One region of the Shewanella sp. SM74 genome, then DNA from elsewhere that is predicted to be linked to it. Evidence: predicted binding sites of a transcription regulator. Region 1 holds the regulator's gene; each other region holds the start of a gene.
The links. Region 1 encodes sigma-54, which starts transcription at its own class of promoters, with help from an activator protein. Its sites were predicted from a motif close to GTTGGCACGNNNNTNGNNT; they were not measured.
Positions count from the first base shown of each region.

Region 2: a site for sigma-54 is predicted at 2,163-2,181, ahead of L5M49_RS14100 (P-II family nitrogen regulator). Genes of this name have one in related genera too.
Region 3: a site for sigma-54 is predicted at 1,711-1,729, ahead of L5M49_RS21320 (superinfection exclusion B family protein). Genes of this name have one in related genera too.
Region 4: a site for sigma-54 is predicted at 4,515-4,533, ahead of flgB (flagellar basal body rod protein FlgB). Genes of this name have one in related genera too.

Region 1 is NZ_JAKKRZ010000007.1:75,652-83,839, reverse strand. Features, by position in the region: gene L5M49_RS09365 (molybdate ABC transporter substrate-binding protein) at 1-114, shown strand, start outside; gene mgtE (magnesium transporter) at 194-1,558, opposite strand; gene L5M49_RS09355 (HPr family phosphocarrier protein) at 1,815-2,090, opposite strand; gene rapZ (RNase adapter RapZ) at 2,077-2,931, opposite strand; gene ptsN (PTS IIA-like nitrogen regulatory protein PtsN) at 2,928-3,371, opposite strand; gene hpf (ribosome hibernation promoting factor) at 3,374-3,661, opposite strand; gene L5M49_RS09335 (RNA polymerase factor sigma-54) at 3,690-5,168, opposite strand; gene lptB (LPS export ABC transporter ATP-binding protein) at 5,276-6,007, opposite strand; gene lptA (lipopolysaccharide transport periplasmic protein LptA) at 6,004-6,558, opposite strand; gene lptC (LPS export ABC transporter periplasmic protein LptC) at 6,545-7,105, opposite strand; gene kdsC (3-deoxy-manno-octulosonate-8-phosphatase KdsC) at 7,102-7,653, opposite strand; gene L5M49_RS09310 (KpsF/GutQ family sugar-phosphate isomerase) at 7,653-8,188, opposite strand, start outside.
Region 2 is NZ_JAKKRZ010000012.1:157,861-166,048, reverse strand. Features, by position in the region: gene nrfA (ammonia-forming nitrite reductase cytochrome c552 subunit) at 1-256, shown strand, start outside; gene L5M49_RS14110 (putative porin) at 507-1,259, shown strand; gene L5M49_RS14105 (hydrolase) at 1,341-1,883, opposite strand; gene L5M49_RS14100 (P-II family nitrogen regulator) at 2,229-2,567, shown strand; gene L5M49_RS14095 (ammonium transporter) at 2,578-3,828, shown strand; gene L5M49_RS14090 (hypothetical protein) at 4,007-4,345, shown strand; gene L5M49_RS14085 (tetratricopeptide repeat protein) at 4,473-5,666, shown strand; gene aroG (3-deoxy-7-phosphoheptulonate synthase AroG) at 6,018-7,073, shown strand; gene L5M49_RS14075 (hypothetical protein) at 7,177-7,353, opposite strand; gene L5M49_RS14070 (ABCB family ABC transporter ATP-binding protein/permease) at 7,824-8,188, shown strand, end outside.
Region 3 is NZ_JAKKRZ010000031.1:27,009-35,196, reverse strand. Features, by position in the region: gene L5M49_RS21325 (ATP-binding protein) at 1-1,602, opposite strand, end outside; gene L5M49_RS21320 (superinfection exclusion B family protein) at 1,771-2,382, shown strand; gene L5M49_RS21315 (DUF3149 domain-containing protein) at 2,524-2,655, opposite strand; gene L5M49_RS21310 (bacteriohemerythrin) at 2,967-4,556, shown strand; tRNA gene L5M49_RS21305 (tRNA-Leu) at 4,703-4,789, shown strand; gene modC (molybdenum ABC transporter ATP-binding protein ModC) at 4,877-5,962, opposite strand; gene modB (molybdate ABC transporter permease subunit) at 5,956-6,693, opposite strand; gene modA (molybdate ABC transporter substrate-binding protein) at 6,695-7,486, opposite strand; gene L5M49_RS21285 (TOBE domain-containing protein) at 7,692-8,188, shown strand, end outside.
Region 4 is NZ_JAKKRZ010000003.1:134,583-142,770, reverse strand. Features, by position in the region: gene L5M49_RS04555 (FlgO family outer membrane protein) at 1-259, shown strand, start outside; gene L5M49_RS04550 (LPP20 family lipoprotein) at 256-705, shown strand; gene L5M49_RS04545 (flagella synthesis protein FlgN) at 821-1,246, opposite strand; gene flgM (flagellar biosynthesis anti-sigma factor FlgM) at 1,249-1,572, opposite strand; gene flgA (flagellar basal body P-ring formation chaperone FlgA) at 1,648-2,355, opposite strand; gene L5M49_RS04530 (chemotaxis protein CheV) at 2,561-3,481, shown strand; gene L5M49_RS04525 (CheR family methyltransferase) at 3,582-4,421, shown strand; gene flgB (flagellar basal body rod protein FlgB) at 4,565-4,966, shown strand; gene flgC (flagellar basal body rod protein FlgC) at 4,969-5,385, shown strand; gene flgD (flagellar hook assembly protein FlgD) at 5,410-6,180, shown strand; gene flgE (flagellar hook protein FlgE) at 6,263-7,624, shown strand; gene flgF (flagellar basal-body rod protein FlgF) at 7,798-8,188, shown strand, end outside.

The DNA.
Region 1 (8,188 bases):
TTACTGGTTTTACAAGGCGCTAATACTGCCGCTACGCCGTTAGCTGAGTTTATTCTATCGACAAAAGGCCAAGCGATTCTGAGCAGTTATGGTTTCCAACCTCCGGCAAAATAGCCTTCTTTAGTTTTCCTGCGGGATAAAAAACGGCACCTTTGAGGTGCCGTTTTTGTTATTAGCTCAAACTGTTAAAGCGTTAGTTCATCAGGTAGAGCGTCGCTAACCCGAGGAAGGCGAACAGGCCAACCACGTCAGTGACTGTGGTGAGCACCATACCGCCAGCGAGGGCAGGATCGATTTTAAGTCGTTTTAAAATCAATGGAATACTCGCACCTGCAAGCCCAGCTACTGTCATATTGATCAGCATGGCGCTACCAATTAATCCCGCCAGTGCCATATCATCCTTCCATAGCCACACGGCGACAAAGACTAAAATCGACCACATCAAACCATTGAGAAAACCAATCGATAGCTCTTTACCGATAAGCCAGCGAGCGTTGCTTTGGCCTATATGGCCTAAAGCAATACCACGGATCACGAGCGCTAAGGTCTGATTACCGGCAACACCGCCCATGCTAGGGACAATCGTCATTAGGATGGCGATAGTGGCAAATTGCTCAATAGTGCCTTCAAACATATTGCTGACCGACGAGGCAAGCAGGGCGGCGAATAAGTTTATAGTAAGCCAGAGCGAGCGACGTAGGGTACTTTTTAGCACAGGACCAAAGGTATCTTCATCTCCGTCCATCCCCGCCATACCCATCATGGAATGTTCAGCATCTTCGCGGATAACATCGACTACGTCATCGATTGTGATACGTCCGAGTAGCTTACCATCACTGTCGACGACAGGTGCCGATACCCAGTCATTGCGTTCGAATTTCTGCGCGACTTCGCTGTCGGACATGCTCACCGGAATACTTTGAATATTGGGATCCATGATATTGCGAATTGTGGTGCTTGGCGCGCAAGTCAGCAGATCTGCCAGCCTAACACCGCCAAGGACTTTGTCCTGTTTGTCGACCACATATAAGGTATCTGTGGTGTCGGGTAGGTTGCCCCTTTGCCGAAGATAGCGCAGCACCACATCGATATTCACATCGGGTCTTAAGGTGACTGTATCTGTATTCATCAAGCTGCCGGCGGTCTCATCTGGATAAGATAGGGCTTGTTCTACCCTCAGGCGATTTTGCTCCGTCATCGACTGCAACACTTGTTTGTAAACGGCGTCGGGAAGACTTCGCAGAATATAGGCGAGATCGTCGGTGTCCATGCTTGCTGTCGCTTTCGCGACTCGCTCAGGGCTCATGCTGCGGATCAGTGGGTCTTTGAGTTCTTCACTCAACTCATCGAGTATGTCGCCTATTTGTTCCTGATCGATGAGCTGCCACAATACTTGTCTGGCACTTGGCGGTGATGATTCTAAGATCAGCGCGATATCTGAGGCGGCCATTTTTTGCAGCATATTACGCACATGCACGAACATGCCGCTGCTAAGCGCTTGGTTTAACTGGTCAAGACTATGTCCGGTGTGATCGTTTTCTGCATTATCTACGGGCATTTGTCCTCCATTGTGCGGCAAATTGGTTTGAGATCTTAGTGTTGGGCTAGGATTTAGCGGTGACTAAGCGTCAGTCGATGACATAGATTAAGACGGCTAAGGTAAGGTTAAGGCCAGCGCCAGCGCAATGACCGCTAGTGTAATCGCCTGTGGCTTGTATCGTCGAGCGACAAATGTTTTGCCATGTGTGAATGGCAAGTTTTTTAAACTAGACATGAAGTGAAACTAACGATGAAGTGCTTAGTGTGAAGTGAAACTAACAGGCTTCGTCAAACTTAGCGTCGATTAAGGCACAAATGGCATCGAGAGCCGGCTCTGCATCTGGGCCTTCGGCGATAAGCTTAATGGTTTTACCCATGCCAGTTTCAAGCATCAGCAAGCCAAGCACACTGGCGGCCGATGCTTGTTTATCGCCTTGGATTAAGGTGATGGTCGCATCAAACTCGGAAGCCAGTACCACCAACTTAGTGGCGGCACGGGCATGTAAACCGAGCTTATTACAGATAGTTATCTGACGTTCAAGCTTTGGCATTGTTGAGCTCTCGATGACGGGCATACACTTTATGTTTACCGTTACTAAAGCGTTTTGCCAATTGCTCTGCGACGTAAACCGATCTGTGCTGTCCACCTGTGCAGCCAATGGCCACAGTTAAATAACTGCGATTGTTACGCTCGAGGTGTGGCAGCCAAGTCTCCAGTAAATTTTCGATTTGCCAGATGAACTTATTGACCAGTGGTTGGCGATTTAAGAACTCAGCTACGGGTTCATCTAAGCCAGTCAATGGCCGCAGCGCCAACTCCCAGTGGGGATTGGGCAGGAAGCGCACATCGAACATAAAGTCGGCTTCGGTGGGCATTCCGTGCTTAAAGCCAAAGGACTCGAAGTTGATCACGAGTTCTTTATCGACACTACCAAGGAGAATTTGTCTGACTTGGTCGCTTAAATCATAGATATTCAGATTCGACGTATCTATGTAGTGATCGACCAGTTTTGACATAGGCTCGAGCAGTTTCCCCTCCAGCTTTATCGCTTCTTGCAAAGAGACTCGGCTCTTCGACAAAGGATGTAAACGGCGGGTTTCGCTGTAACGCTTAAGCAGAATTTTATCGCTGGAGTTAAGGAAGAAGCTCGTTAACTCAGTATCTGGAGGTAGGCTAGCGAGTTGTTTCACTAAGACCTTATCCTGCTCAGGCATGTTACGCACGTCGACACTGATGGCGACGAGATCGTTACTGCCTTTGAGTTGCTCAAGCAAACTGCCAATCAATGGCAAGGGAAGGTTATCGACACAATAATAGCCGAGATCTTCGAGTACCCTAAGGGCGACAGATTTGCCTGAGCCTGAGCGGCCCGACACTATGACCAGTTTCATCCAGTGATTACCTGATAGAGTTCCGTTTCATCATGCGTCTTGCGTAATTGCTTTAATATTTGCTTGTCGCTCAGCTTTTCGGCCATGCAAGACAAGGTACTTAAGTGCTGCTGACATTGGTCTGCAGGCACCAGTAGTGCAAATAAAATATCAACAGGTTGCTTATCGATAGCATCAAATGCTATCGGCTCTTCACACTTAATTAGTATGGCAATGGGCTGATCTATATCGGCTAGTCGACCATGTGGAATGGCGATGCCGTTACCTATACCTGTGCTCCCCATCTTTTCGCGCGCCACTAGGCTTTCGAATATCTCTTGAGATGAGAGGGTCGGGTACTGGGCAGCGACTAAGTCGCTGATGAGTTCCAGTACCTTTTTCTTACTGCCCGGAGTGGCGCAGGTAGTGCACTCCGGCCGCAGTATGGTACAAAGTTCCATTATTAGTGTTTTGTTAACTTCTCTTTGTGTTTAATAACCTGACGGTCAAGCTTGTCAATCAGGGCGTCTATAGCGGCATACATGTCAGCATGCTCTGAAGTAGCAAAAACTTCACCACCTATGAGGTTTATTCTCGCTTCGGCAATCTGTTGCATTTTCTCAACATTGAGCACAACGTGCACATTATTGATCTGTTCGAAATGGCGTTCAAGTTTTGAAAACTTTTCTTCTACATATGCACGTAACGATTCGGTAATTTCGACATGGTGTCCACTTAGGTTTATTTGCATAGAAACGTCCTCCGATATCCACTGTAGGTTATAAACTTTTACGCTGATTAGAAGGTGGAATAAGCATAGCCTCTCGGTACTTCGCAATGGTTCTGCGGGCTACGTTGATCCCTTGTTCTGCCAGAAGCTGTGCCATCTTGCTATCGCTTAATGGTTTTTTCTGGTTTTCCGCTGCCACCAGTTTCTTTATAAAGGCTCTGATTGCTGTGGATGAGCACTCACCACCATCGTCAGTACCGACGTGGCTAGAGAAGAAGTATTTTAGTTCAAAAAGTCCCTTAGGGGTATGCATGTATTTTTGAGTTGTGACCCGTGAGATGGTGGACTCATGCATTTCTACCGCTTCGGCAATATCGTTAAGCACCATAGGCTTCATGGCTTCTTCACCATACTCAAAGAAACCTTGCTGATATTGCACTATGCAATTAGCAACTTTAAGCAAAGTATCGTTACGGCTTTCTAGGCTCTTAATAAACCATTTAGCCTCTTGCAGATGGCCGCGAATAAATTGGCTATCGGCTTGGTTTTTGGTACTGCGTGCCATAGAAGCATAATGTTGATTTACATTGATTTTTGGCATGCAGTCAGGATTTAGCTCAACGACCCAGCGGCCATTTTTCTTCGACACAGACACATCTGGGATAACGTATTCGTCATTATTGGGCGTGATCAACAAACCTGGGCGAGGATTGAGGGTTTGGATGAGTGCTATACCATCCCTTAATTCATCTTCTTTTAATTTAGTCTTACGCATCAACAACCTAAAGTCTCGGGCGGCGATCAGATCTAAATGATCTTTGATCAGCATACGGGCGTTTTCTAGGTTGGGAGTATCAGCGGCGAAATGCGACAGTTGGATCAGCAGGCATTCACTTAAATCGCGGGCGGCAACGCCTATGGGATCAAAATGCTGAATACGCTTGAGTACGGCTTCGACTTCGTCAAGCTCAACTTCAGGATTACCCATGGCTTCGAGAATTTCTTCAGTGCTTTGGGTGAGATAGCCCTGATCGTCGATGGCATCAATAATGGCGGTGGCAATGGCTAAATCGGTTTCAGAAAACGGCGTGAGGTTTTTTTGCCATTCTAAGTGTTCGTACAAACCTTCACTGGTCTCGCCTTGGAAGGGCATATCGTCTTCACGACTGCCGCCGGGGCCTGAGTTTGGGGAGGCGGTAAACACTTCATCCCATGTGGTGTCCATGGGGAGCTCATCGGGCATGGATTCTTTGGTTAGCGACTCTGCCGTATCTATGGTGGAGCTGTCTTTTTCTGGTGGCAGAGTGCTAGATTCACTGAAATCCGTATCGGATAGCGTTTGGTTTACAGGGGTTTTAGTGGCGTCGAATTGATCCTCTTCCAGCTCGAGAAGGGGATTAGAATCTAATGCTTGCTGGATCTCTTGCTGCAGTTCTAATGACGACAGTTGCAACAGACGTATAGCCTGTTGTAGTTGTGGCGTCATGGTTAACTGTTGACCCAGTTTGAGCTGGAGTGACGCTTTCATGTTACCGCTGATCCCTACGTTATTATTGTTGGATGAGGTCGCTTATTATTATCTTGAGTGAAGCCCAATGGCGGTATAAATTGCCTCCATTGGCTTCGCTCGATTAACTATAGCCTGAATTGTTCACCTAAGTACACAGCCCTAACTTGCTGATTGTCTAAGATCTCTGCTGGAGTTCCTTCGGCAATCAGGTTTCCGTGACTCACAATATAAGCATGTTCACATACATCTAATGTCTCGCGGACATTATGGTCTGTGATCAGTACGCCAAGGCCGCGACTTTTGAGTTGTTCGATAATCTTCTTGATGTCGATAACCGAAATAGGATCGACGCCGGCAAACGGTTCATCGAGCAAAATGAACTTAGGATTAGCGGCTAAAGCCCGCGCAATTTCGACGCGACGACGTTCGCCACCCGACAATGACATGCCTTGGCTGTCACGGATGTGGGTGATATGAAACTCTTCGAGCAGATGTTCTAGTTCTTCTTCTCGTTCTTCGTTTTTAAGTTCTTTACGAGTTTGCAGTACGGCCATGATGTTGTCATGAACAGTTAGCTTACGAAAGATACTGGCTTCTTGCGGTAAGTAACCTATGCCTTTGCGGGCACGCAGATGCATAGGATCTGCGGTTAAATCATCATCGTCGATAAAGATATGTCCCTTATCGCTCTTCACTAGCCCGACAACCATGTAAAAGGTCGTGGTTTTACCTGCACCGTTTGGACCGAGTAGGCCAACGACTTGACCGGTTTTTACCGTCAGACTGACGTCTTTAACCACTTGGCGACTCTTGTAACTTTTCGCCAGATTTTGTGCTCTTAAGGTGATTTGGGTCATTTAGAGTCCTGCTTTTTTACAGGTTTATCCGCCGGAGCGTCTGATTTAGCATCATCTTGATAGTTTTCAGGCTGAATAATAGTGATTACGCGATCGTCACCACTGCCAGTACTCTCGGCCATCAATTTCTGTTGAATCATGTTATAGCGGATTAAATTGCCTGTAACTTGGCTACCTGCTTGATCTAATGACGCCATACCTTTCAGAGTTAAGGTGCGGCTTGCCATATCGTAACGAATTTCTTTCGCGCTAGCCGATGCAGGACGGCCATCGTCTAATATCTGGCTATACGTAGCAGGGTTGCCTGTGGCGACTAAAGTTTTGCTATTTTCACCTTCAGCGGAAAATGCACGCAGTTCATTTGCTTGGATTTTTATTGAGCCTTGGGTAACTTCCACCGGACCAAAGAAGATAATCTGGTTGTTTTTGATATCCGCAGTTTGGCTCACAGCTTTAATTTTGACTTCTTGCTTTAAGTCGCCCACTTTCGCGAAAGCACTCATGCTCATAATTAGCATTAGGCTGGCAAGTAATACGTTATTTTGCTTCATATGTTCCTACTACCTGACTGGTCAATTGCACTTCTTGCGCGTTGAGGTCGGCATAAAGGCCTTGGCCTTGAATATTAAAATCTTTCCCTGTGACGTAAATGGTACGGTCAGAGGTCATTATCATAGTGTTGAGATCGAGTTCCAGATAACTGGTGGACAAGGTCTGAATCGGTTCTTCTGGGCTAATGGCATCGATAATAACATTATTTTCTAATACAACCTTGCCAGTTTCCTTGTTTAGCTTGCCCTGATCTGCCCTGAGCTGCCATTGTGCTTTACCTTGGTCTGGATAAACAAGATAAACAGGTTGAGTAAAGAAAGTTTGATTCGTTGAATCATAATGTTCCATGTGTTTCGCCGTCACACGGCTATTCACTAGTCCTTGCTCATTGAACTCAACACTGCGCAGATCTTCAACGATGAAATCTGGGGTATTTTGATCTTTTACTCTGTTATCGGAATCACCGCTGTGTTTGTTCTGGACCTGCCAGTAAAGCGCTAGTGCAGTTCCAAAAAAAGCGATAATTGCGAGTGTCACACGACTCATATACTCATTCCATGGGCCGAAGTGAATTTATTTTGACTTAGGAGTAACAGATCTGTGAGTTCACGCAGTGCACCGTGGCCACCATTGAGCGTAGTCACAAAATGGGCGTGTTGGCGTACATAGGGGTGGCCGTCAGCAACACTGACCGCTAAACCGACGACATTCATCACGGGGAGATCGACAATATCATCACCGATATAAGCCACTTCTTCTGGGGTGACACCATAAAGTGCGAGCAATGCTTCATAGGGCTCGAACTTATTGTCTACGCCTTGGTAAATATGGGTAACACCAAGGGCTGTCATACGGTTTTCAACGATTTTGGATTGACGCCCTGTGATCACGGCGAGGTTGAAACCGCTGGTGAGGAGTGAGCGCACGCCATAACCGTCACGGGTATGGAAGGCTTTGAGCTCTTCGCCGCTATTGCTCAAGTAAATACGGCCGTCGGAAAACACCCCATCGACGTCACAAATCAACAGTTTAATCTTTTGCGCGCGTTGCCACACATCATCACTGATTGGGCCGTAAAATCCTTGCTGTGGCATTAAATGACTCCTGCTTTAACCATGTCTAGCATGTTAAGAGCGCCGATAGGATGGCGGTCTTTATCAATAACAATTAATCCGTTGATGTTTTTTGAGTCCATCACTTGCAGTGCTTGGGCGGCCAACACATTATCCGTGATCGTGACGCAGTTACGTGTCATCACATCGGCAATGGGCGTCGTGCGTAAATTCACTTCGGCATCAATAACGCGGCGTAAATCACCGTCGGTGAAGATACCAACCAGCTTGCGCTGATCATCAATAATCGCCGTCATGCCTAAGCCTTTCTTGGAGATTTCGTACAGAGCTTCTGTGATGCAAATATCGTGGTTAACGAGCGGTAAGTCATCACCGCTGTGCATGACATCGCAGACTTTTAACAATAACTTGCGTCCTAAAGCACCGCCAGGATGGGACATTGCAAAGTCATCACGGGTAAAGCCTTTAGCTTGTAGTAGCGCAATGGCAATCGCATCGCCCATCACTAAGGTCGCGGTAGTGCTCGACGTTGGAGCAAGTCCAAGTGGGCAAGCCT
Region 2 (8,188 bases), on a different contig from region 1:
TCCTGAAGAAGCCCTACGTGTTTTAGGTACTTCAGTGAATAAAGCGGCCGATGCCCGAGTTAAGTTAGCACAGTTATTAGCGAAAAAAGGCATCACAGATCCAATCGCTATTCCTGATATCTCTACCAAAGCTAAGGCACAAGCAGCATTAGGTATGGACATGGATAAAATGAATGCAGAGAAAGAAGCATTCAAGAAAGACATGTTACCTAAGTGGGATGAAGAAGCGAAAAAACGCGAAGCCACTTATAAATAATACTTAAGTAGACTTCAAAATAATAAAAAGCTCCTATATAAGGAGCTTTTTTATATCCTTTATTAAAGTGTAAATATTAAATTTTTATTTCAATTCTATATTTTTTGCATTAAGGTGTGCGCCGCTAGGAGAGCAGGTTCGTTTAAATTTAAATGGATATTAATGATAATGGAATAAGCAACACTGAGATTGTTTCTTCGTTATCTTCATCTTTTACTCCTAGCTTATAATCATATAAGGGAATACTTTGATGAAAAAAATTACCGCGCTAGCAATATTATTAGGTTTCGTAAGTGTTAATGCCGCTGCTGCACAAGATAATCCATATCAGCATGAAGCAGGCCTAAAATATAGCGCAAATTCTGAAGAGTTCAGCGATGGTCTGTGGAACGCGAATTATCGTTACTACATTAGCCCAGTTGACCAAACTAAAGGTCCTTATGCGCTTAATGGATTTTTAGCTCAAACGTCTAATGTTGGCGTTAATTACAGCAATTATGATGAATCAGATTTAGATACCATTGGTGTTGATGGCACTTATGTATTTGCTTCTAAATGGTTTATTGCTGCTAACTATCAACGTTCTGAAATCGGCAGTTTTGACTGGAACACTTACGGTGCAGAAGTCGGTTATTACTTCAATGATAGCTCTGCAGTATCTGCTTTCTATAACGATGGCAGCGATAGCATCGAAGAGTCATACGGTTTAAAAGTGCGTAGCTTTATTGCACTGCAATCAACTACAGGTGTTGATTTGAGCGCAAACTGGACACATCAAGATTCTGACGACACATTCAATTTAGGTGCTGATTGGTATGTGACTAAGTCATGGTCTGTTGGTCTAGGCTATACCGATGATGGTCATGACGATACTTTCGTATTGAAAACCGCTTATTGGTTACGTCTGTCTGATAGCTTCTCTGCAAACTTTGAGTTAGCTAGAGAATTAGATTCAGATGCTGATGGTGTATTTATTGGTTTAGGTTTGACTGGTCGTTTCTAATTTAATGTATTTAACGATTTTTTAATATAAAGGTCACAAGTTAATGTGACCTTTATTATTTTACCCTAAATAAATTTAAGACTATTTTATCAGTTTTAATAATGCCCTAAAGCGCTCGCCTTGGGCTTGATGTTGTAATTCAAATAATAGCGATTCCACGTTAGTTAATAAGGCGCCTCTGGCCGTCATCATCTGAATACCCAGTTTTTTATTATCGGCACTGCGTGACGAGACGCCATCTGCGACGAGATGCACCGAATATTGCTGTTCGATAAGGTCACAACAGGTTTGGTAAACACACACATGGGTTTCAATACCCGCCAGTATGACGTGTTTGCGATTCGTCTTAGTTAATGCCTTTGCAAACGTGTCACAGTGCCAGCCGCTAAAATGCTGCTTGGCAATGGGTGAGCTGGTTTTCGCAAGTAAGGTTTGTAGCTCAGGGCTAGTTGCTCCGAGTTTATCGGGTAGCTGTTCTAACCATAGTATTGGAATTTCAAATAATTGTGCGCCTTGGATTAAGGTCTGTAGTTGTTGATGCAGCTTGTCACTGTTATCCATGATTTGTGCAAGTTTTCCCTGCACATCGACGATAACGAGAACACATTCTTCTGGTTTTAACATCGGGCCTTCCTTTTGCGCTTGGTGATTGTCTTAGTGATGATCTTCGCTTTTGTCTAAGAGCTTGTGTTGTGATGCTCGAGATTTCATCTCGATTTACGCTTCCCCCAGTAGACCCTAATTTAACCTTGTTACCAATAGGCCTAAGGTCGAATAGCTGTCGCACTTAAACTGCTCACTAAAAGAGTGCATCGCACCAGTTAGTGCTCGATTATGGTGCGTTTTTAACCTTAAAAAATAGTGTTAAACAATTTAAACCAATAATAATCAATAGATTAAATTGTTGGCCTAATGATTGAATTACCTTTGATACAAGTTAATAACAATTGCGTTTTTTTGGAGGTCAGGATGAAACTAGTCAGCGCTATCATCAAGCCGTTTAAGTTGGATGATGTCCGTGAAGCTATCGCCGGAATTGGTATTGAGGGCATGACGGTGACCGAAGTGAAAGGTTTTGGCCGTCAGAAAGGGCATACAGAGTTGTATCGCGGCGCCGAGTATCAGGTGGATTTTTTGCCAAAAGTAAAACTAGAAATTGCCACTAAGGCTGAAAATCTCGACATGTTGATTGAGGCCATTACCACTGCGGCCCATACGGGGAAAATTGGTGACGGTAAGATCTTCGTCGTTGATTTAGAACATGCTATCCGTATCCGTACGGGTGAACTTGATACTGAAGCGCTATAAGGGGCTGACAATGGAAGAATTAACGAAATTAGGCGGCACAGTCACTGAACTACGCTTTGCACTCGATACCTTTTACTTTTTGATTTCTGGCGCTTTAGTCATGTGGATGGCGGCGGGATTCGCTATGTTAGAAGCGGGTTTAGTTCGCTCTAAAAATACCACTGAAATTTTAACTAAGAACGTTGTGCTGTACGCGATTGCCTGTGTGATGTATCTGTTGGTTGGCTACAACATCATGTATGTGGATAACACTGAAGGTGGCTGGTTACCGTCAATTGGCACCTTAATTGGTTCGCAATCAGCAGATGCGAGCCATGCATTAGAATCTGACTTCTTCTTCCAAGTTGTATTTGTGGCAACGGCGATGTCAATTGTCTCTGGTGCTGTGGCGGAACGGATGAAGTTGTGGGCTTTCTTGTTCTTCTCTGTGGTGATGACAGCGGTTATCTATCCAGTAGAAGGTTATTGGACTTGGGGCCAAGGTTTTATCGCTAAACTGGGCTTTGTAGACTTTGCTGGTAGCGGTATTGTGCATATGACGGGGGCGACCGCGGCGATTGCTGGCGTGATATTGCTCGGTGCGCGTAAGGGTAAATACGGGCCTAATGGCCAAGTGAATCCTATTCCAGGCTCTAACTTGCCAATGGCAACCTTAGGTATGTTTATTCTGTGGATGGGCTGGTTTGGCTTTAACGGCGGCTCGCAATTAATGGTGTCGGATGCGGCGAATGCAAGCTCAGTGGCGAAAGTGTTTGTGAATACCAATACTGCAGCGGCTTTTGGTGCCATCTCAGCTCTTATCGTGTGTAAGATGATTTGGGGCAAAGCGGATTTGACCATGATCCTTAACGGTATTTTGGCTGGATTAGTGGCGATTACGGCAGATCCTCTCTCGCCTTCATTGTTAATGGCGGGTGTGATTGGTTTAGTGGCGGGCGGTGTGGTGGTGTTCTCGATTGTGGGCTTAGATCGCATTAAGATTGACGATCCCGTCGGTGCGATTTCAGTACACGGTGTGGCTGGTTTCCTCGGCTTAATGTGTGTGCCATTATCCAATGCTAATGCAACTCTTACCGGACAGTTGACGGGCGCAGCGATCATTTTCACTTGGGTATTCTGCTCATCATTTGCAGTCTGGTATGTGATTAAGATAACCATGGGGATCCGTGTTACTGAGGAAGAAGAATACAACGGTATGGATGCTTCTGACTGTGGTATTGATGCTTATCCTGAGTTTGTTACGGTCAAAAATGCGGGCTGATTAAACTTGCACATTAATGCGTGATTCACCTTGATGCTTAGCTTGGATCGAGTGATAGTGAAGCAGAGCCTAGGCTCTGCTTTTTTATGGGTAATCACTGTGATTGAAGTTTAAGCACAGGGTCATAAGCTTAATTACTGAGCAATTCTGTTTTCTTGCATAAATTAAGGAGTGTTCTATGAGCTTGAATATAAAAACAATAGGTCAATTTTCGCGACTAAGTCTTATCGTCATTTCTGGCTGGATATCGGTTTCTGCCTTTGCAGGAGAAGTGATCGTTAATCGCTCAAGTGAGCCTGTCGATGCCTTTGCCGTGCGTGATCAAGTGCTCAAGGATTTTGAATGGCAGGAGTCGCTTCGTCGCCAGCAGCAAATCCAAATTCTGCAGGCTTTACCCTCAGGTTGCGTTACGGTCATGAAACCCTATCGACATTTTACCTGTGGAGAGCATAACTATCGGCCGTATCATTATCAGCAGCGTGAGTTATACATAGAAGTTGACCGACCTTCACAATAGTTAATTCGTTAAATTATTTGCAATTATTTTTAATCGATCGCGATTATCATTTTTTGTAACCATTTTATGTCGTCTTTTTCGCCATTTGTAATAAGCTCAAATAGGAGCTAATGGTGTGGGAGGGCGTATGTCGAAACTATTCCGAGCCGTATACTTGAGTACGATCTTGAGCGTTGTATTCAGTCAATTGTTTGCTTGTAGCTCGACGACCATTGAGCCTAATCCGTCGGATCTTGAGTCGTTACTTGCCGATTCACTGTTTACTCCTGTGGCCGATATTCCTTCTGTTGCTGATATCTTTTATCTGCCCCCCGAGGTTGTGACAGACGTAAAACGTCGCTATGGGATATACACTTTGTCACACAATAACAACATGTTAGCCAATGAATGGTTAGCTAGTTATATCAATGCGAGTCAAACCAATAGCGCTAACATTGATTTTCGATATCAAAATAATCTGACCCAAATTGCCCGTGAAACCTACGCCCAAAGGGCGGGTAATTGCATGTCTTTAGTGGTCATGACTTCTGCGTTAGCGGACATATTGAATGTGAGTGCTGAGTATCAAGATATCGCGATAGAACCCGTATGGGATAAGCAAGGTGATTTCTATTTAATCAATGGGCATGTGAATTTACGTTTATTTCCACCTGAAAACGCACATTCAGTTTATGTGTCATCTGCAGCTGTTTTAGTGGACTTTATGCCGGAGCGAGCTCTACGGGGATACGGTAAAACCCAAGTGGATCGGCAGACCTTAATCAGTATGTTTTACAACAACATGGCGGCAGAGTCTTTGGTGAACGGTGATTTAGACAGGGCCTATGCCTTGATCAAAGCGGGTTTAAAAGTCGGCCAGTTTGTTCCTTCACTCAACACGCTCGCCATTATTTACCGGCATAAAGGTGATGAAAAGCGGGCCGAACAGGTTTATCGCTATGCACTCAAGTTTGATGCGAAAAATCTGACAACGCTTTATAACTTAGCCTTGATTTTAGGGGAGCAGGGGCGGCTTGATGAATGGGCCGAAATTAATAAAGTGCTTGAATTAGCGCGAATACGTAATCCCTATTATTACTATGATATGGGGCAGCAAGCCTATGATGAGCATCAATACAACGAGGCCTTGGCTTGGTATCAAAGGGCGTTGGCAAAAGCGGATTATCGTCATGAGTTCTTCTTCGGTTTATCTAAAACCTACTGGGCGCTGGGGGACGAAAAGCGTGCCAAACTGAATATGGATAAAGCCTTGGCTTTGAGCCGAGATGAGTCAGAGCGTCAACGCTATCAGAGCAAGATACAAGTCATGTTACAGCATTAGCATTTGCCCGCTTTTTTCTATGGAGAGCTGGTCATCAATTATGCTTATTACGGGTAAACATCTTTGCTTGCTAACATAGGGCACCTAAATACACTTGCAGCAAATATGTTTATTCCTTTTTATCCGCCATATTCGATTTTGTTCATCAAGGCTGTGAGTTAGCTGGCATATTTGAATTTTGATTTTTTTAAAATATATTAAAACAATAAGTTATATTTGATTTTTTGAAATGGAGACAACTTGGTTGCATTGGCGCCTGAGACTCGATAAATTGAACCCAGTATTGCAGTTGAGATCCCTTATCGCAGCGATAGAAATAGCCTAAAACACCAGCGTTGGAGCAGTAAAATTATGTATTACCAAAATGATGACGTTCGCATTAAAGAAGTAAAAGAGTTACTTCCACCTATCGCGATTCTTGAACGATTTCCTGCTTCCGAAAAAGCCTCTGCGACTGTGTTTAATGCGCGTAATAGTATCCATAATATTCTGGCTAAGTCTGATGATCGTCTCTTAGTGGTGATTGGCCCTTGTTCTATCCACGATCCCAAAGCTGCGTTGGAATATGGACAGCGTTTGGTCTCACTGCGTGAACGTTATAAAGATCAACTCGAAATTGTGATGCGAGTGTATTTTGAAAAACCAAGAACCACAGTGGGTTGGAAGGGGCTGATTAACGATCCTTACATGGATAACAGCTTTAAACTCAATGATGGTTTACGCACCGCCCGTAAATTATTAGTGGATTTGAACGACAGCGGTATGCCAACCGCGGGTGAGTTTCTTGACATGATCACCCCACAATATATGGCTGATTTAATGTGCTGGGGAGCCATTGGCGCCCGTACGACAGAATCTCAGGTACACAGAGAGTTAGCCTCGGGTCTTTCTTGTCCGGTCGGCTTTAAAAATGGTACTGATGGCACGATCAAAGTTGCTATTGATGCGATAGGTGCTGCCAATGCACCACACCATTTTTTATCTGTGACTAAGTTGGGCCATTCGGCGATCGTTTCGACTAAGGGCAATCCTGATTGCCACATTATTTTACGGGGTGGCCGCGAGCCCAATTATAGCGCGCCGCATGTCACTGAGATTAGCCAGCAATTGTTAAAAGCAAAGCTTGCCGACAACATCATGATCGACTTTAGCCATGCGAATAGTAGTAAAGAGTATCAACGTCAGTTAGTGGTTGCTAAAGATGTAGCTGGTCAAGTGGCGGCGGGAAATACTGCTATTTTTGGTGTTATGGTAGAAAGCCATTTAGTGGAAGGTCGTCAAGATCTTATTGAAGGTCAAGAGTTATGCTATGGGCAGAGTATTACCGATGCGTGTATTGGTTGGGATGATACCGAGCGTCTGTTAGCCATTTTGAATCAAAGCATTATCGAACGCCGTCAGGTTTAATTATCTGCTCGAGCGAACATAAACCGCAACTATACCTGAGTTAGCCGTTAACGATTGCGGGTTAAGTAAAAACAAAGGCGCTATCCCGGCGCCTTTGTTTTATCTATTTATTGCTTATTTCAACAATGTATTCATTTGCTTTGGCTAAGCTACCAAAGGCGGCAATAAGGTTGTTTCTACCTTTATCTTGTATCTCTGGATTGCCTGATTCGATCATCATCCACACCCAAGTTTGGATCAGTGGTAATGGCGGGTATTGAACTTTAGCGGAATCCAACATAAAGCTTCCTTTGATCTTAATTTAATTTGTTTATCTTAATTCTCGCTAGAACTTGGGCGTATGAATCGCAAAATCTAGCGCGTAGAGGTTAACAAATTCTATTGATTTGTATAACCGCCTCCATGGCATTTTGGGCAAAACGGCAAAAATAATCAACAGCAGCAACTTTGTGCCAAGCCTTCTTCCATTGCACTCTTATCCTCTTACATACGGCTCTGAGGTTAAGTAAAACGGTACATGCCTGAACACAAATTAGTATAAATTCATTTATTGTGAATACGCCAGTGTAATGCGTAAGTATGATGTTTTGGCTTTAAATGCAATCAAAATAGCAGATGAGTATGTCGTGAATAAGTCTATTTGTCTGTCAGGAAAATCTGATTGATTTTATTCAGACTTTGCTAGTTTCGCTTAGCTTATGTCCGGTGTGAACTGTTACAATTGGCATAACTCATTCAAGGTTATGTCCTATGCGCCCAACGTTATATTTTGAAGGTCCAGTCGATAAATTAAACTGGCACGTCATGAAACTGCTTTGGCCTTACTTATTGGAATACAAAGGCCGTATTACGTTGGCGATGTCATGCCTCATCATCGCTAAGCTGACCAGCGTGGCTCTGCCTTTTATTCTGAAGCATTTGGTCGACACCTTAGATGCCGATAAAACTGCGCAAGCCCTCAGTGTGCCCGTAGGATTAGTGTTGGCCTATGGCGCGGTACGTCTACTAACGGCGATTACGGGGGAGATCCGCGATACCTTGTTTGGCCGCGTAACAGAGCGGGCGATCCGCCGTTTAGGCTTAGCGGTATTCGACCATTTACACCGACTTGACCT
Region 3 (8,188 bases), on a different contig from region 1:
ATTGACTGGTTCACATTGAGTGTATGGAAATTTAATATCAAATTGTGGGCCGCCTAGTTTTGAGTCTGCGCGATAACTCATAGTGCCTTTCAACAGTGTTGCGGCATTAAAGGCCGCTGATAATCCTAAGCCAGTACCACCTTTATTACGATTTGTAGTAAAGAAGGGTTCGAACATGTGCTCAGCAACATCTGCTGGAATGGCTAAGCCATTATTTTGAATGCTGATTTGAATTGATTCTTCATCCAAAGTCGCATTAATGTGGATAAGATTGTCTTCATGTCCTTGGAATGCATGGGTAAAGGCGTTCGAGAGAATATTACTAACAATTTGATTTAACAAACTGATATTGGTTTTGATATTGAGTGTAGGCTCCACGTTGATCTCCGTTGAGGCGTTAACATTGGGATGCATAATTAATGTCGACTCTAGGATTTCATGTAGCTGCTGGTTTAGATTACAGCATTGGTGTTCTTCATGACTGCGATCGATGGCGATCGTTTTAAATTTTTGAATTAAGCTACTGGCTTTAGTGATATTACGGACAATGAGTTCACAGCTTTCTTGGTACTCATTAAGTATTTCATTTATCTCATCTAATGTAGCTTGATCGCTGTGGATCAGGTCGATCAGTTCTTCAATATGGCTGAGCTGCGCACTCGCCGCCGTCAAACAAATGCCAATTGGGGTGTTTATCTCATGGGCAACCCCTGACACGAGTCCACCTAAGGCCGCCATTTTTTCTTGCTCAACTAAAACCTGTTGTGCTCGTTTTAGTGCGCTAAGGGATTGTTCTAACTCTAGTGTTCTTTCTTTAACTTGTCTTGCTAGCTCTTCTTTATAGCTACGTTCGAGCTTGAGTAGCCGCTCTCTATCTTCTAAGGCTATTTGCAGTTCCGTCTTAGAATTCTTTAAGGCGCTAAATGAGCTTCTAAGTTGTACTTGCATGCTATTGATGGAATCGGCGACTTGTTTGAATTCATCAATTTTTTCATGACGGTCAAATTGTAGTGGCTCATATTCATGGTCTATGTCGATATTTTTGCAGTATTGGCTGAGTTTATCTAAGTGTTTAGTAATGTTGAACCACACTAAAAATAGAATAAAGCCAGCCACTAAGAAGGTTTTAATGCCATTAGAAAGCAGAATGATAATGGCCTTATCATACAAGCGTTGATAGATAGCATCGACATCGACTTGTATTTCGAGTGTGCCGACATTGATGTTTTCAGTCGGTGATTTATAGACTAAAGGAAAGGTTTTATCTAAGGAGTGTTCTTGTTTCTGCTCGCCTGCATTCCATGCTTGGCCGCTGTCATCTTTAATCGAAATATAGTTAATATCGGGCAGCTGAATTAGCCCATTGAGCTGAGTGTTAATGAGCCGCTCGTCAATAACCCAAATACTGGCGGCGAGCACATCTAAGTTCACCTTTTCCATGTTGGAAAATACTCTATCGATACGTACTACATCATTGCGATAATCACTGATCAACTGATATGCAGTGGTGATTAAGGTGATAACAGAACTAAAAAGTACAATAGACAGGGTAAGGTGCCTGCCTATGGGGCTTTTGATAAGTTGGCTAAAGAATGTCAGCATCTTAAATTTTCTTTATGCAATAGCGGCTTGAGATGCTTATAAGCATAGACCTACAGATCCAGAAAGTGCATTTTCTCGCAGATAAAATCAACGAAATATGTCTTCATTTGTGGCATTGAATTTGCTTGTTAGCCGATAAGTTCAATTTTTTGTCACTGGGATAGCACTATGTTTAAACTCAAGCTGGATTCAGTTAAGTTTTTTAGCCCGAAGAAAATGATGTTTAGAGTCATGTTGTGGCTTATGGTGAGTTGTTCTGTCTTACTTCTTATTCCCCCTAATGTGCTGGCAGTGCTGGCGCTCGATAAATTTGTGCCAGAACATGCACAGTTTGTTGGATTAGGTCTAATCGTTTCTATCGCTTACTTTTTGAGTCAATTAATTAACTTAGGCTTAGATGAGTCTATCCGTCATTTAAGTGATAAGCGCGTTATTGAGACGATTGAAGCTAAAGTGAATCTACTTGATCCCGCTGAGCGAGCTTTAGTGAGGGAATTCTTTCTTCAAGGCGCCACGATTTTGACTCTGCCGCAAAATGAACCCGCTGTAAAAAGTTTAGTGAATGCCTGTATCTTAGAGAAGCTCGGTAACGAGCGCCATTATGCAATTCAGGGACCGACCGCTGACTATAAGATTGCCATGAAAGCGCGTATGTACCTTAACCGTGATGTGCTGCGTTTGCCAGCAGGTGAGCCGAGCCAAGAAGAAATGCAGTCGTTGATTAAGGCGCGCCCGCAATTTTTGAATGGATTAGTACAAAACAGAAAACACGCAGCATAGGCGTGTTCAGCATCACTCGGATGAGTGCTAGCTATGTTTTAGTTAGCATTTTTAACATGCGAGACAACAAAAAATGGGGGTGATAAAACCCCCTAGATTTTGCATTTATACAAGAAACATGAAGAACAACTGGAGCAAAAACTATGGTTTCGGTGCCGACTTCACAATGAACATCCAAGTGATATAAGACACTATCCCTATTGTGCTAAAGATAACGATCATTGAAAGTAAGCCTATGGGGTTACCAAACATCAGATCTAACCAAAATGCCATGACTGAAATCCTCTTTCCTGTGAAGTCCTCGCTAAATTAGCGGTATTCGATAGCTAAAATACTGATCTCGATCAATAAAAAATCGACATAGGAATACAAAGTCATAACCCTTAGTTAACTCTGTGATCTTGGTCAAATTTAAGGGTATGCTTAACAGCGGCGAGTTCAAATAATTTAGTTTTGTTTCTTCTTCCGTTAGCGTCTAGGATTAACCTATTCAACTCGATCGATATTCAGTTAACGCGCTATTCCATTTATTCGTTCTTGTTTTTATATGAAGGCGCGATATCAGTTTTTTAAAGGAGTAAAAAATGGATTCTAAAAAAAGTCACAAGGATTCAATGGGATATAATTCTATCTTTGCGCCACTATTGTTGCTGATTTATCCCCTCTATTGTTTGGTGATCACAGGGCACTTTGTTGCCATTTTGTGTTTAAGCGCGCTCGCCGCCATTTTAATTTTCAACATCAATAAATTAATTCGTAATTTGAGACAACTTGAACGTGCAGCACACCACTTAGGCGAGGGAGATTTGAGTTATCAATTGGAAGAGAAAGATGCGGGTGTGTTCATTAAGGTAGTACATAACATTAATCGCATGGGTGAAGATGTCAGCCGTACGATTTTGTCTTTATCTGATACCTGTGAAGGGATGAAAAAAGTCGCCTCGGATATCAAGGTTATCAGTGAACAGGCAAAGCAAGGCGTGTTAGAGCAAGAGCATCAAACGGAACTGGCAGCTAGTGCAATGACGCAGATGGTTTCAAGTGTACAAGCCGTATCGCAAAATGCGGTGAGTGCTGCGCAGGCAGCTGATATTGCCCAAAGTTCTGCTAAGCGCGGCGACCAAATCATGAATGGCATAGTCACTAAAATTGGCGCTATGTCGCAACAGATCCATGATACTCGAACCGTGATCGAGCACTTGGCCGCCGACAGCAACAATATCAGTAGTATTATTGAAACCATTTCGCAGGTGGCCGAACAGACCAATTTACTCGCTTTAAATGCTGCCATTGAAAGTGCGAGAGCGGGTGAACATGGTCGCGGTTTTGCTGTAGTTGCCGATGAAGTGCGTAATCTCGCTAAACGAACATCCGAAGCCACGGTTGAGATCCAGCAGCAAATCGCCGCATTACAAAAAGGCGCACAACATGGTGTTGAAGTCATGTTGAAAAACGTGGCGATTGCCGACGAAACGGCTGATATGGTTGATCAAGCCCATAGTGCACTCGGGCAGATTGTCGCTCAGGTGGAGACCATTACCGATATGTCCCACCAAATTGCCACTGCATCGGGACAACAACATACAGTAGCAGAGGAAATTAATAAAAATATCAGTGTGATGGCTGAGCTAGCCCTGAGTAATGCCTCCCACACCAACAACACTAACTTATCGAGTTTGAAAGTGTATAACATGTCGCAGGAAATCGGCTCTTTGCTGCATCGATTCCATGTGAATGCGGCATTTTTTAATTCGAGTCAGGCGCAAAATAAACTCTTTGTGAAATGGGGGCCTGAGTTAGACATAGGAATGCCAGAGATCAATCGTCAACATCAGCGCTTAGTCTCATTGATCAATGAATTACACCGCACATTAAATGAAGAGTATGGACTCGAAGCCATCAAACGTATCGTGCAAGGGTTAGTAGATTACACGGCCAATCACTTTGCCTATGAAGAGGAACTCTTTGCGCGTTTTGGTTACCCTCAAACTGACAGCCACAAGGAAAAACACGGCAAGTTAGTAGGGCAAGTACTTGATTTTCAAAAGCGAGTTGTTAGAGGTGAAGATGTTGCCGACGAATTAATGGCTTTCTTGAAAGCTTGGTTGGTAAACCATATTCAAAAAAGTGATAAAGAATATACCGCTTTTTTATTATCCCATGGCGCAGAATAACCCCAAGAGCATGATTTTTGAGCGGTTAAATGCAATTTGTATTAAAGTCGCGGCAAAAGACTTGCCATTGTCATAAGCAAAGGTATAATTCCCAGCACTTAGAGACAGCCAGTTGTTTTGATTGCTTCTAAGTGCATATTTGATATGCCAGTGTGGTGAAATCGGTAGACACAGGGGATTCAAAATCCCCCGCCCTTAAAAGCGTGCCAGTTCGAGTCTGGCCACTGGTACCAAATCCTTCTGATGAAGGAACTAAAACCGACCTAGAGTCGGTTTTTTTGTGCCTGAAATTTGGTTTTCGAACGGTGCTCTAGGTTGAGCTAGTGGGATTCGGCGATATCCATTTGCGTCATAGTCACGCCTTTGATTTGTGCATAAATCGCTTTTCCATGAGTGAGTTGCAGTTCGTCGCAGGCCCAAGGGGTGATGTTGGCCCAAAGTGCATCGCGGCCTAGGGCGATTTTTAATTGGATTTGCTCGCCGTTATCACTGGGGTATAACTCTTTAATTTCTCCCTTTAGCAGGTTGCGGATACTTGAGCCTTTGGGGATCTCAGTGCAAACCGAGACATGATTTGCCTGAATACGCACTTTGAGTTTCTTTGCCGTTTCAGCCAGATAGCCACTTACCCACAAATAGTTTCCATCATCCATCACGAGTCGCGTCATGGGGTAGTCGGGATGTCTGTCGGCGACCTTTGCACTGAGGAGTGAGCTGAGTTCCTGCAATGGCACCCAAGGCCGCATTTGCTCGCTATTCCACACTTCACTTAAGGCCCCTTGGGCGATCAATTTCCCCTGATGCAGCACCAGCATATAATCCGCCAGTTGTAAGATCTCATCTAGGCTGTGGCTCACATACACTATCGGCAGTTTTAGTTCCTGCGATAAGGTTTGCAGGTAGGGCAGCAACTCGCGTTTACGGGGTAAATCGAGTGACGCTAGCGGTTCATCCATCAACAGCATATCGGGCGATGTCAGCAGGGCACGGCCAATGGCAACCCGTTGTTTTTCACCGCCCGATAGCGTGCTGGGATAGCGACTGAGGAGTTTTTCAATCCCTAATAGTTGCACAATTCTATCGAACAAGACTGGGTTGGCTTTACGCACACCATAGTTGAGATTGCCCTTCACGCTATAGTGCGGGAACAGCCGTGCCTCTTGAAATACATAGCCAATATGGCGCTTTTCTGGGGGAAGGTTCACTTTGCCTTGTTGATAAAGCAGTTTGTCGCCGAGGCGGATTTCACCGCAATCTGGGGTTGAAAGCCCACCGAGTAGGTTCACTAGTGAGGTCTTACCCGCACCCGATCGGCCAAAAACGGCTGTCACGCCTTGCAATGGCAATTGGGTATCGACTTTCAGTTGCAGTTGTCCGAGTCGTTTTTCAATATTGATTGTTAACATACGCTTGCCGTCCTCTGCAGGGCTTTTTTACTCAGCCATTGGGAGGCAAGTAAAGACGCGAGTGCGATAACGATCGAGATAATGCACAGACGCATGGCCTGATATTCTGCCCCTGGGGTTTCAATAAAAGAGTACATGGCGAGCGGAATCGTACGGGTTTCACCTGGGATATTAGAAACGAAGGTAATAGTCGAGCCAAATTCCCCTAGGCTGCGGGCAAAGGCGATAATCATGCCTGACACTATCCCTGGAGAGGTGAGCGGCAGTGTGATGGTGAGAAATACTCGCCATCGACTGCTACCTAAAGTGCGTGCGGCCTGCTCGAGTCGAATATCAACGGTTTCAAAGGATTGGCGTATGGCTCTGACCATCAGCGGGAATGACACTATCGCCGCCGCGAGGGCCGCACCGCGCCAACTAAAGCTAAAACTGATGCCAAACCAATTAAATAACCACTGGCCGATAAAACCTTGGCGGCCCATGCTGATCAGCAAGAGGTAACCCACTACCACGGGCGGTAACACCAGTGGTAGATGGAGCACACTGTCAAATATAGCCTTGCCAGGAAACTCGACCCTTGCCAGCAACCAAGCGCACAAAATACCCAAGGGTAAACTGGCGATAACGGCAACGGATGACACCTTTAAGCTGAGCAGCAGTGCGGCAATTTCATAGTCGCTCAAAAGAGAGCCACTTAGCAGAGAGCCGCTTAACAAAGAACCACTCAGCACCCTAATTCACTCCAAAGCCATATTTCTCAAACACATTTTTTGCGCTTGGGCCCTGCAGATACTCATTGAACGCTTTGGCGCTTGCGGTCGATTCTTGTTTGACTAAGGCGACAGGGTATTCAATTGGGCTGTAACTCGTTTCTGGGAAGGTGCCAACGATTTTGATCTTTTGGGCGACTTTCGCATCGGTTGAATACACTATGCCAAGCGGCGCTTCACCCTGTTCAACCAAAGCGAGGGCGGCACGGACATTGTTAGCACGGGCGAGTAAGGGCTCAGCGGCTTGCCACAGCTTGAGGTTTTCGAGGGCTTGTTTGGCATATTGTCCAGCAGGCACATGATCTGGATCGCCAACAGCCATACGACTGCCTTTTAATGCGGCTTTAATATCCCAATCGCCATTGAGCACGACTTCTGTGATGGGACTATTTTTCTCGGCAATCAAGACTAAGGTATTTTTTAACAAGGTTTTTCGGCTGTTAACATCGACCGCTTTAGCATCGATCAGATAATCCATCCACTTTTGATTCGCCGAGACAAACAGATCGGCTGGCGCACCATTGGCCACTTGTTTTGCCAGTGTTGAGGAAGAGGCGAAGGAGAATATCACCTTAGTATTGTGTTCTTTTTCATATTGCTGGCCGATTTCGTTAAGGGCATTGGTGAGCGAAGCCGCTGCAAAAACAGTCACTTGCTCATTGTCTGCCGCAAAAATAGGGCTAGATGTCAGTACCATTGTGAATAACGAAGCCGTGGTAAAACGCAGTAATTGCTTAAGGTGAATGGATTTCATTGTGTTCCTCCGTGATAAAAAGTGATCGTTATATACCAATCTATATATCGATCATTCAAGCCCTAAGCAATCAATTAGTGATCTGTGTGCGGTTTCTTGCTGATTAATGGCATTAATCCGCTGAAATATCTCGGCAATCTTATTGGTATCCTCAAGACGATGAAGGACAATAGGACTCAAGTCAGACTTGGGTGCTGGATAAACGATGGATTTACATGCATTACTTACGCTTTCCCTCGGGGATAAGCCCTTCGCCAATCCTAGGCGGATAAGCCTGCTTGAGCAGGTTGCCAACACAGGCTCGATCAGCCAAGGCGCCAAGCTTGCGGGGATCAGTTATAAAGCGGCGTGGGACGCGATCAATGAGATGAACACCGCTATGCCCGAACCCGTAGTGTGTAGCGAAAAGGGCGGCAAAGGCGGTGGCGGCGCTAAACTCACCGAATTTGGCGAACGGTTGCTTAAGGTGTATTCCATCACCTCCCAAGTACAAGAAATGGCTTTGGCTGCCTTGCTCGATGAGTCCGTCGATATGCACAGTTTATTGGATGTGATGGCGCATTTCTCTCTCAACACCAGCGCCCGCAATCAGTTAACGGGGCGTATCAATAGCATTGATTCATTTGGATTAAATGACAACATCAGCGTGACTTTAGCGGGCGGACAACAGATTCAGATTTCAGTGACCCATTCGAGCTGCGA
Region 4 (8,188 bases), on a different contig from region 1:
AAAATTGTCGAAAGATCTTCCTGTTGAGCATCTTGTCGTTTCGACTATGAGCGTAGTAACCAATGGTATGGCGATCAATACTCGGATTGTGAACATTAGTAACAATCGCGTGGTATCGGCATCTCAAACTTTTGTGACTCAAAAAGAGTTGGCAAACTACATGCAGCCTTCGGAGCAAATTGTGTCACAAAATGGCATCTTATATCGTCAGGCGAGTCCAGGTATGAATGAAGTGCGTGTTTTAGGAGATGGAAAATGAAACGCTACCTTTTAGTTATTGTGGCGCTAATGCTAACTGGCTGCGCTGCTAAAGATAGATATGTGCAATGGGAAGATGTGCCGCCGCCGAGTTTTCCTAAGTTAACGGCTATAGGATATGCGCCGTTAGCGACTCAACCGGCTAAAGAGCAATCACAAAGAGTGTTGATGGCTATGCAGGCATCAAAAATTGTGGCTTATCGTGAATTAGCGGAACAAGTTTATGGGCAGAAAATAACGGCAAACAGCAGTGTCAGTGATTGGATGTTGACGGACGATAATGTCAAAGCGTCAGTTTCTGGTGTGATCCGCGGTGCACGAGTCGTTAAGAGTTATCCAGCAGGCGAGCATTATGTCACTGAGTTAGAACTTGATTTTTCACAGGTTTGGGCGCTTTATCAACAACAGAACCGTCCACAACGAGTGAAGGAAGTGACGTATTTCTAGCGTTTTTGAGAGCATGTATTGAGCCGCGTATTTACGCGGCTTTTCTTTTTGTACAAGACATTAATATCTAATCAGAGCTTAGAAAAGGTAATGCTAAGTGGGAGTGATGCGCTTGTTAGGCCTTTAAATCATTGCCTAAACTTGAGATAGTCGAGGTCTTGCCTTTATCGTTATAGGTGAGGCTGGAGGCGTTTCTGCTGGCTTGTAAAGCTTGAGCAAAGCGATTTAAACTCGCTAAATTCATCTCAATTAAACTGGCATTTTGTTCGTTTAATTCTTTGCATTCAGTCAATGCGTCTTTGATCTCAGCCATTTTATGCACGAGTTCGACTTGCTGAGTGAGTAGCGATTTATCACTGTGTTTTGCCAGAATATCATCATTATTCTTTAGTTCTTTCAGACATTGCGATTTTTCGTTAGCAAGGGAAAGCAGTAAATCGGCGTTTTGGTCAACCAAAGCGCCTTTTTCCTTGAGTATGATTTGCTTAAGAACAGCCAAATGGGCGTGTTGTAGATCTACCAGTTTAGCTATTTCAGTCATAGTTACTCTTTATTTAAGTCATTAAGTTCGGCTTCAAAACTTGCAATATTGGCAGCCAACTTTTCAGGGTCAATTTTATAGCGACCTTCGGCAATAGCTTGTTTGATTTCTGCTACTTTCTTTTGATCAACTTCAGGAAGGCTAGCCATTTTAGTCTGAGCTCCTTGAAGTTGTTGTGCCTGGGCCGTAATGACCACAGAGTCGCTTCTCTGTGGTGTTGTCGATTTTGTAGAAACTTGAGCAGATTGATCGCTGCTCGTTTTCGTTGCGCCTGAACGAACTTGCGCAGTCGTTGCAGTGTTGAGTTTGCTAATATCAATTGCCATTTTAGGCTCCAGCGTCGTGTGTACGGGATTTCTTAACTGGGGTATCGGCAGCTTACAAAAAAGCTTTAGATTATTTTACATTCTTACTTCAACTTCGCCAATGCCTGTGACTATAGCATCTAGTTCTTTGTTTGAACTGCTATTTTTGACTCTGATCCGATCACCTTTATTGCCATCTTGTAGGGCTTCGCCTACTGTTTTGAGCTCGAATGAGCCAGAACGAACGTAGATAGATACCGAATCATTTTTACAAACGAAGCATAAGTTGTTACTTAATATGGGATTATCTTTTGCTACTCGTCGTTTTACTCGCACGCCAGCCAATTTACTCGGGTCATCGAATTCGGCACCTCTCAAGCTATTTTGTTCAATGTAACGGACTTCTACTTGACTAGGAGAGATGAGTTCGCCTGGTGCTAAGATTTCGGTTGAGACAACAACGGGGAATAAGATATCCACCCGAACCGAGATATAGATTTGCCAAGGGTAAGCTAAGTCTTGTGTATCGCAGCTGACTTTTAAGGTGTTATTACGGCTAATTTCCCTATCGCTAGCCAGTTCAACTTTCATTGGAGACGAACATTGTGACGGCAGCATTCTTGCGTCAACCATCTGTGGCGAAATATTTACTTTGGCATTTTCTGGAACGGATATTTTTTCTGAAATAAGCGCTTTAGCTAATTCTGAGATTGCCGATACGGTGGGGACAATAGGCTCTGCACTCGCAAAAGCGGGCATGAAGAGGGTGAAAAGACTAAAAAAACAGACTAAATTTACTTTCATAATGAAGAGACTAGCTTGTAACGCCAGAATGCACCTATACTTTTATTAAGTTCGAAGCTGACCACTGTAATAATAATTTGCATCACTGTCAGAAGATTGACTCAGTTTCGACTATGTTTATCGATAGATAAGACGTAAGCAATTAATATGCCTATACTCAACTGAGTTATAGGGCCGAACATAAACAGAACAACAAGGCAGAGTTATGTCGAGTATTCTTGATTCAGTCAACAAACGAACCCAGCTCGTTGGACAAAACCGTTTAGAATTACTGCTTTTTAAATTAAACGGTCGTCAACGGTTTGGGATTAACGTGTTTAAGGTGAAAGAAGTACTGCAGTGTCCACCACTGACCACTTTGCCTAAACTTAATCCTTATGTGAAGGGTGTTGCTCATATTCGTGGAACAACCATTTCAGTGATTGATTTGAGTGCGGCAACAGGGGGAAAACCTTTAGCGAGCACTGAAAACTGTTTCATCATTATTTCTGAATATAACCGCAGTGTTCAAGGCTTCTTGGTCAGTTCTGTTGAGCGGATCATCAACATGAATTGGGAAGCGATTATGCCTCCGCCGCAAGGTGCTGGCCGTTATTCTTATCTGACAGCTGTGACTGAAATTGAAGGTGAATTAGTTGAAATTCTCGATGTGGAAAAAATCTTAGATGAGATTTCACCAGTTAAAACGGCTATCAGTGAAGAAGCCAATGAAAAACTGACCCTCGACAGAACTCAGCATTACCATATTATGGTTATTGATGATTCTGCCGTGGCGCGTAAACAAATTATTCGTTCACTCGAGTCATTGAATTTACAAATTGATACCGCAAAAGATGGTCGCGAAGCATTAGACAAGCTTAAAGAGATCGCCAAAGAGATGGATAATGTGGCCGATGAGATCCCCCTCATCATCTCTGATATTGAGATGCCTGAAATGGATGGCTACACCCTGACAGCTGAAATCCGAGATGATCCTAAGCTTAAGCATATTAAAGTGGTACTGCATACTTCGTTAAGTGGTGTATTCAATCAGGCAATGGTTCAAAAAGTGGGGGCCAATGACTTTATCGCTAAGTTTAATCCTGACGAACTGGCCGCTGCTGTGAATAAGCATTTAAGTTTGTAATTGCTGTCGGTTAGTACCTAGATACGCTTTACGCTATAATCTCGACTTTATAACATGATGGTTTCGCACTGATTTTGGTGCTTGCTATAGGATTTAGGATGTGAATGTGCCAAATAAATCACTCGCTGAGGCTGAATATAATCAATTTAGGTTGTTCTTAGAGCAACACAGCGGCATCGTACTGGGTGAAAATAAGCAATATCTTGTGCGCAGTCGTCTTGCTCCTTTGATGGGCAAATATAACCTGCCATCCTTATCTGATGTGGTTAAGCATTCGATGAAGCCTACTGAGCGTGCGCTCAGAGCTGAAGTGATCGATGCTATGACGACCAATGAAACCCTTTGGTTCCGTGATCGTTATCCATTTGAGTTGTTGAATAATGTCCTACTACCAGAATACAGTCGTCTGGGGCGTCCGCTTAAAATTTGGTCTGCGGCTTGCTCGTCAGGCCAAGAGCCATACTCATTGGCTATGACTATTCTTGAGTATCAACAGAAGAAGCCTGGTGCCTTGGCTGGTAGTGCTTCGATTCAAGCAACGGATTTATCTCCTTCCATGTTGGAACGCTGCAAAAATGCCGAGTACGATAGTTTGGCATTAGCGCGTGGTTTATCTGAAGAACGTAAGCGTCAGTTTTTTGATGCATTACCTTCAGGTAATATGAAGTTAAAGGATAATGTGAAGCGGTTGGTGAACTTTAGAGCGCATAATTTGCTTGAGAGTTATAGTCTGCTTGGCAAGTTCGACATTATCTTTTGCCGCAATGTGCTGATTTATTTTGCACCAGAGGCAAAGGCAAAAATTTTGCGGCAATTCGCTGCCGCTCTCAATCCCAAAGGGATTTTATTTCTCGGTGCATCAGAATCTATCGCTGGTTTAACGGACGAGTTTGATATGGTTCGTTGTAACCCTGGCATTTATTACCAGAAAAAGACTTAACTCAGCCGCTCTAAAGAAAATTACCGACAATTGTCGGTAATTTTTTACCTATCACTTGCTCATCCTTGTTGTTATTCTCAAAATTTTCCTGATGTTGGCACATGAATTGCTTTATTTTCGTGAGAACACGAGGAGGCAATTTTATGGCGATCAATTTTGATAATGCACTGGGTGTGCATCAATACACTCTCGGTATTAGAGCGCAGCGGGCTGAAGTTATTTCAAGCAATATCGCTAACGCAGATACGCCACATTACAAAGCCCGCGATGTTGATTTTTCTGCGGCAATGCAGGCCGCTCGAGGCCAACAGCAGCGAAATAGTCTTGAAATGCAAGAGCCAGATAAGCATTTTGGGCTTGCGGAGTTGACTGGGCAATTTGTTAAGTTCCGTGTGCCAAATCAACCCGATACCGGTGATGGTAATACTGTTGATATCCAACAGGAACAATCGGCATTCATGCAAAATGCACTTGAATATCAAATGTCACTAGGTTTTTTAGACAGTAAGTTTAGTGGCATGAAGAAAGCGTTGAGAGGGGATTAATCATGAGTTTATTTAGCATATTTGATGTTGCTGGCTCGGGAATGTCTGCTCAATCGGTCAGGCTAAACACCACCGCGAGCAACATAGCCAACGCGGATTCCGTCTCGAGTAGTGTAGATAAGACCTATCGTTCCCGTCATCCCATTTTTGAAGCCGAAATGGCTAAAGCCCAAAGTCAGCAACAAGCTTCTCAAGGCGTTGCAGTAAAAGGCATTGTAGAAAGTGATAAACCACTACTGAAAGAATACTCGCCCGATCATCCTATGGCGGATACGGACGGCTTTATTTATAAACCGAATGTTAATGTCATGGAAGAAATGGCAGATATGATTTCTGCTTCGCGCTCATATCAAATGAATGTTCAAGTCGCTGAAGCAGCTAAGTCTATGCTGCAACAAACACTTGGGATGGGTAAATAACATGTGTTACTTAGGAGGTAAGCTGTGAGCCTCATTAATCAAATTAACCAAGCGTCGGCGCAGACGGCTCAAAATAAGAGTCAGCCAAATGCCGTTACGACGAATTCATCAACCAGCTCAACGGGTAATCCGTTTCTTGATGGCATACGTTTGCCAAAAGATTCAATAGTACCGGAAGCAAAAAGCCAGCAGTTAACTCAAGATGACTTTTTCTCGTTATTAAGCCAACAGTTATCGATGCAAGATCCCTTTAAGCCCGTCGACAACGACCAAATGATTGCGCAGATGGCATCATTCTCGACGGTTGATGGTATTACTAAGTTGAATAAGGAAATCGTTAATTTAAACGGTGTTATGACATCAAGCCAAGCATTACAGGCATCAGGACTTGTTGGTCGCAAGGTATTGATCCCAACTGATACAGGTAACATTTCAGCTGAAAGCCCAACAATAAAAGGTGTGATTAGCACGCCAGCTAAAATTCCTGAAGTTACTGTACGTGTTGAGGATGAGAAAGGCCAAGTTGTGACCACCTTTAAAGTTGATGGCAGTAAGGGGGGCAATGTCGATGTTAACTGGGATGGCCTCGATAAAGATGGAAACCCTGTAACCGCAGGTAACTATACGATCAAGGCGAGTGGTTTAGTGGATGGGAAATCCCAAGAATTGCCAGTCTCGACCTATGCTCATGTGACCAGCGTTTCTCTCGGTACGGCCAGTACTGGCGCGATTCTTAACTTGAGAGGCGGTATGGGCATCAAGTTAACCGATGTGTTAGCTGTGTCTGAAACCTAAGTTTGCATAAAAGAATTTTTGCAGTATCCGAATTGGGCGTAAGTTGCTCATAAATGAATTGAGTCAAGTGTAGAGGTGAATTATGTCGTTTAACATTGCATTGAGTGGCATTTCTGCCGCGCAGAAAGATTTAAACACTACGGCGAATAACATTGCTAATGCGAACACCATTGGCTTTAAAGAGTCCCGTGCTGAATTTGCGGATGTTTACGCTAATTCTATTTTTTCAAATGCTAAAACTGCTGTCGGTGGTGGTGTTGCTACGAGTCAAGTGGCACAGCAATTCCATCAAGGTAGCTTACAGTTGACGAATAACTCCCTTGATATGGCGATTAAAGGTGGCGGCTTTTTCGTTACAGCCTCTGAACTGGGTACATTAGACCACTCGTTTACCCGTGCTGGAGCATTTAAGGTCGATAAAAATAATTACATGGTTGATTCTGCTGGTAATTATTTGCAAACTTTCCCAGTGGATAAAGATGGGAACTCAACATCAGTGAGTTTAACGACGGCTAAGCCGGTACAAATACCAGACACTGCAGGTAGCCCTGTAAAGACTGAGAATGTTACTTTACAAATGAACTTAAATGCTAAGGAAAGTGCACTCGACCCCGCGGCATTCGATCCTCTAGATGCAAAAACCTACAATAACGTTACATCAATGACAATTTATGACTCACTCGGTGAGCCACATATTATGACCACTTATTTTGTTAAGCCCAAAGATGGTTCGTACAATGGTGAGAACAATTGGGTGGCTTACTATGCTGTTGATGGAAAGCAAGTCGATTTAGCCGGTCCTGCTGGTACTTATCAAACAGATACCACCGGCGATGGTACGCCTGATGCAACGGGCACAGCTCAAACTGCTGGTGGTTGGAAAGGCTCTGTACTCAAGTTCAATTCTGTTGGTGTCTACACTGGTAGTGATCCTGCTATAGTCAAGACTGAGGCTTTGGGCGTCAGTGGTGCGGGTGTTTTAGGGCCAGGTGCCGATGGTACTCAAGAGTTGACTGTGAAGTTTAATGCCCCAACGCAATATGCTGCTCCTTTTGGTGCAACTGAGTTGACGCAAGATGGTACGACTGTAGGTCGCTTAACTAACGTTGAAATCGGCGAAGATGGTTTAGTGACCGCGAGTTATTCTAATGGTTCAACCGTGCCTTTAGCACGGGTTGCTTTAGTTCGTTTTGCTAACGAACAAGGTTTAACGCAAGTGGGTAATACGTCGTGGAAAGCCAGTTTAGCTTCAGGTCCAGCGTTAGCGGGTGAGGCAAATAGTGGAACTTTTGGTAGCATCAGTTCATCGGCGTTAGAGCAATCGAACATCGATTTAACTACTGAACTGGTCGATTTAATTTCGGCGCAGCGTAACTTCCAAGCGAACTCTCGTACCCTTGAAGTGAATAACACGCTGCAACAAACCGTATTACAAATCCGCTAATCATTACTTTATTTAACTAAGTGTTGCCGCCAGTGGCAACACTTAGCCTTTATCCTGCCGTCAAATCACTTCATTTTCATATTTTTCAATTCTATCAGTAAATTAAACGTTATTTTTTATTGGCATGATGCTTGCTTTGATATTGTCATGTAGAAAATTTGACGGAGCAGTCTGTGGACAAATTCCTTTATGTCGCCATGAGTGGCGCTAAGCAAAATATGAATGAGCTGGCACTCCGTGCGAACAACTTAGCCAATGCTAATACCGATGGTTTTAAATCAGATATGGCGCAGGCCAGATCGATGCAAGCCTTCGGTGAAGGGTTGCCTTCAAGGGTGTTTGCGATGACAGAATCTCCGTCAGCTAATTTTCGCTCTGGTCCGATAAAAACCACTGGACGGGATCTCGATGTTGCCATTAAAGGCGATGGCTGGTTTGCCGTTCAGGCGAAAGATGGCAGTGAAGCTTATACCCGTTCAGGTAGTCTCAGTTTCGATGCGACGGGCATGTTGTATAACGACAGAGGCAATCCCGTGATGGGGGACGCTGGCCCGATAGTGCTGC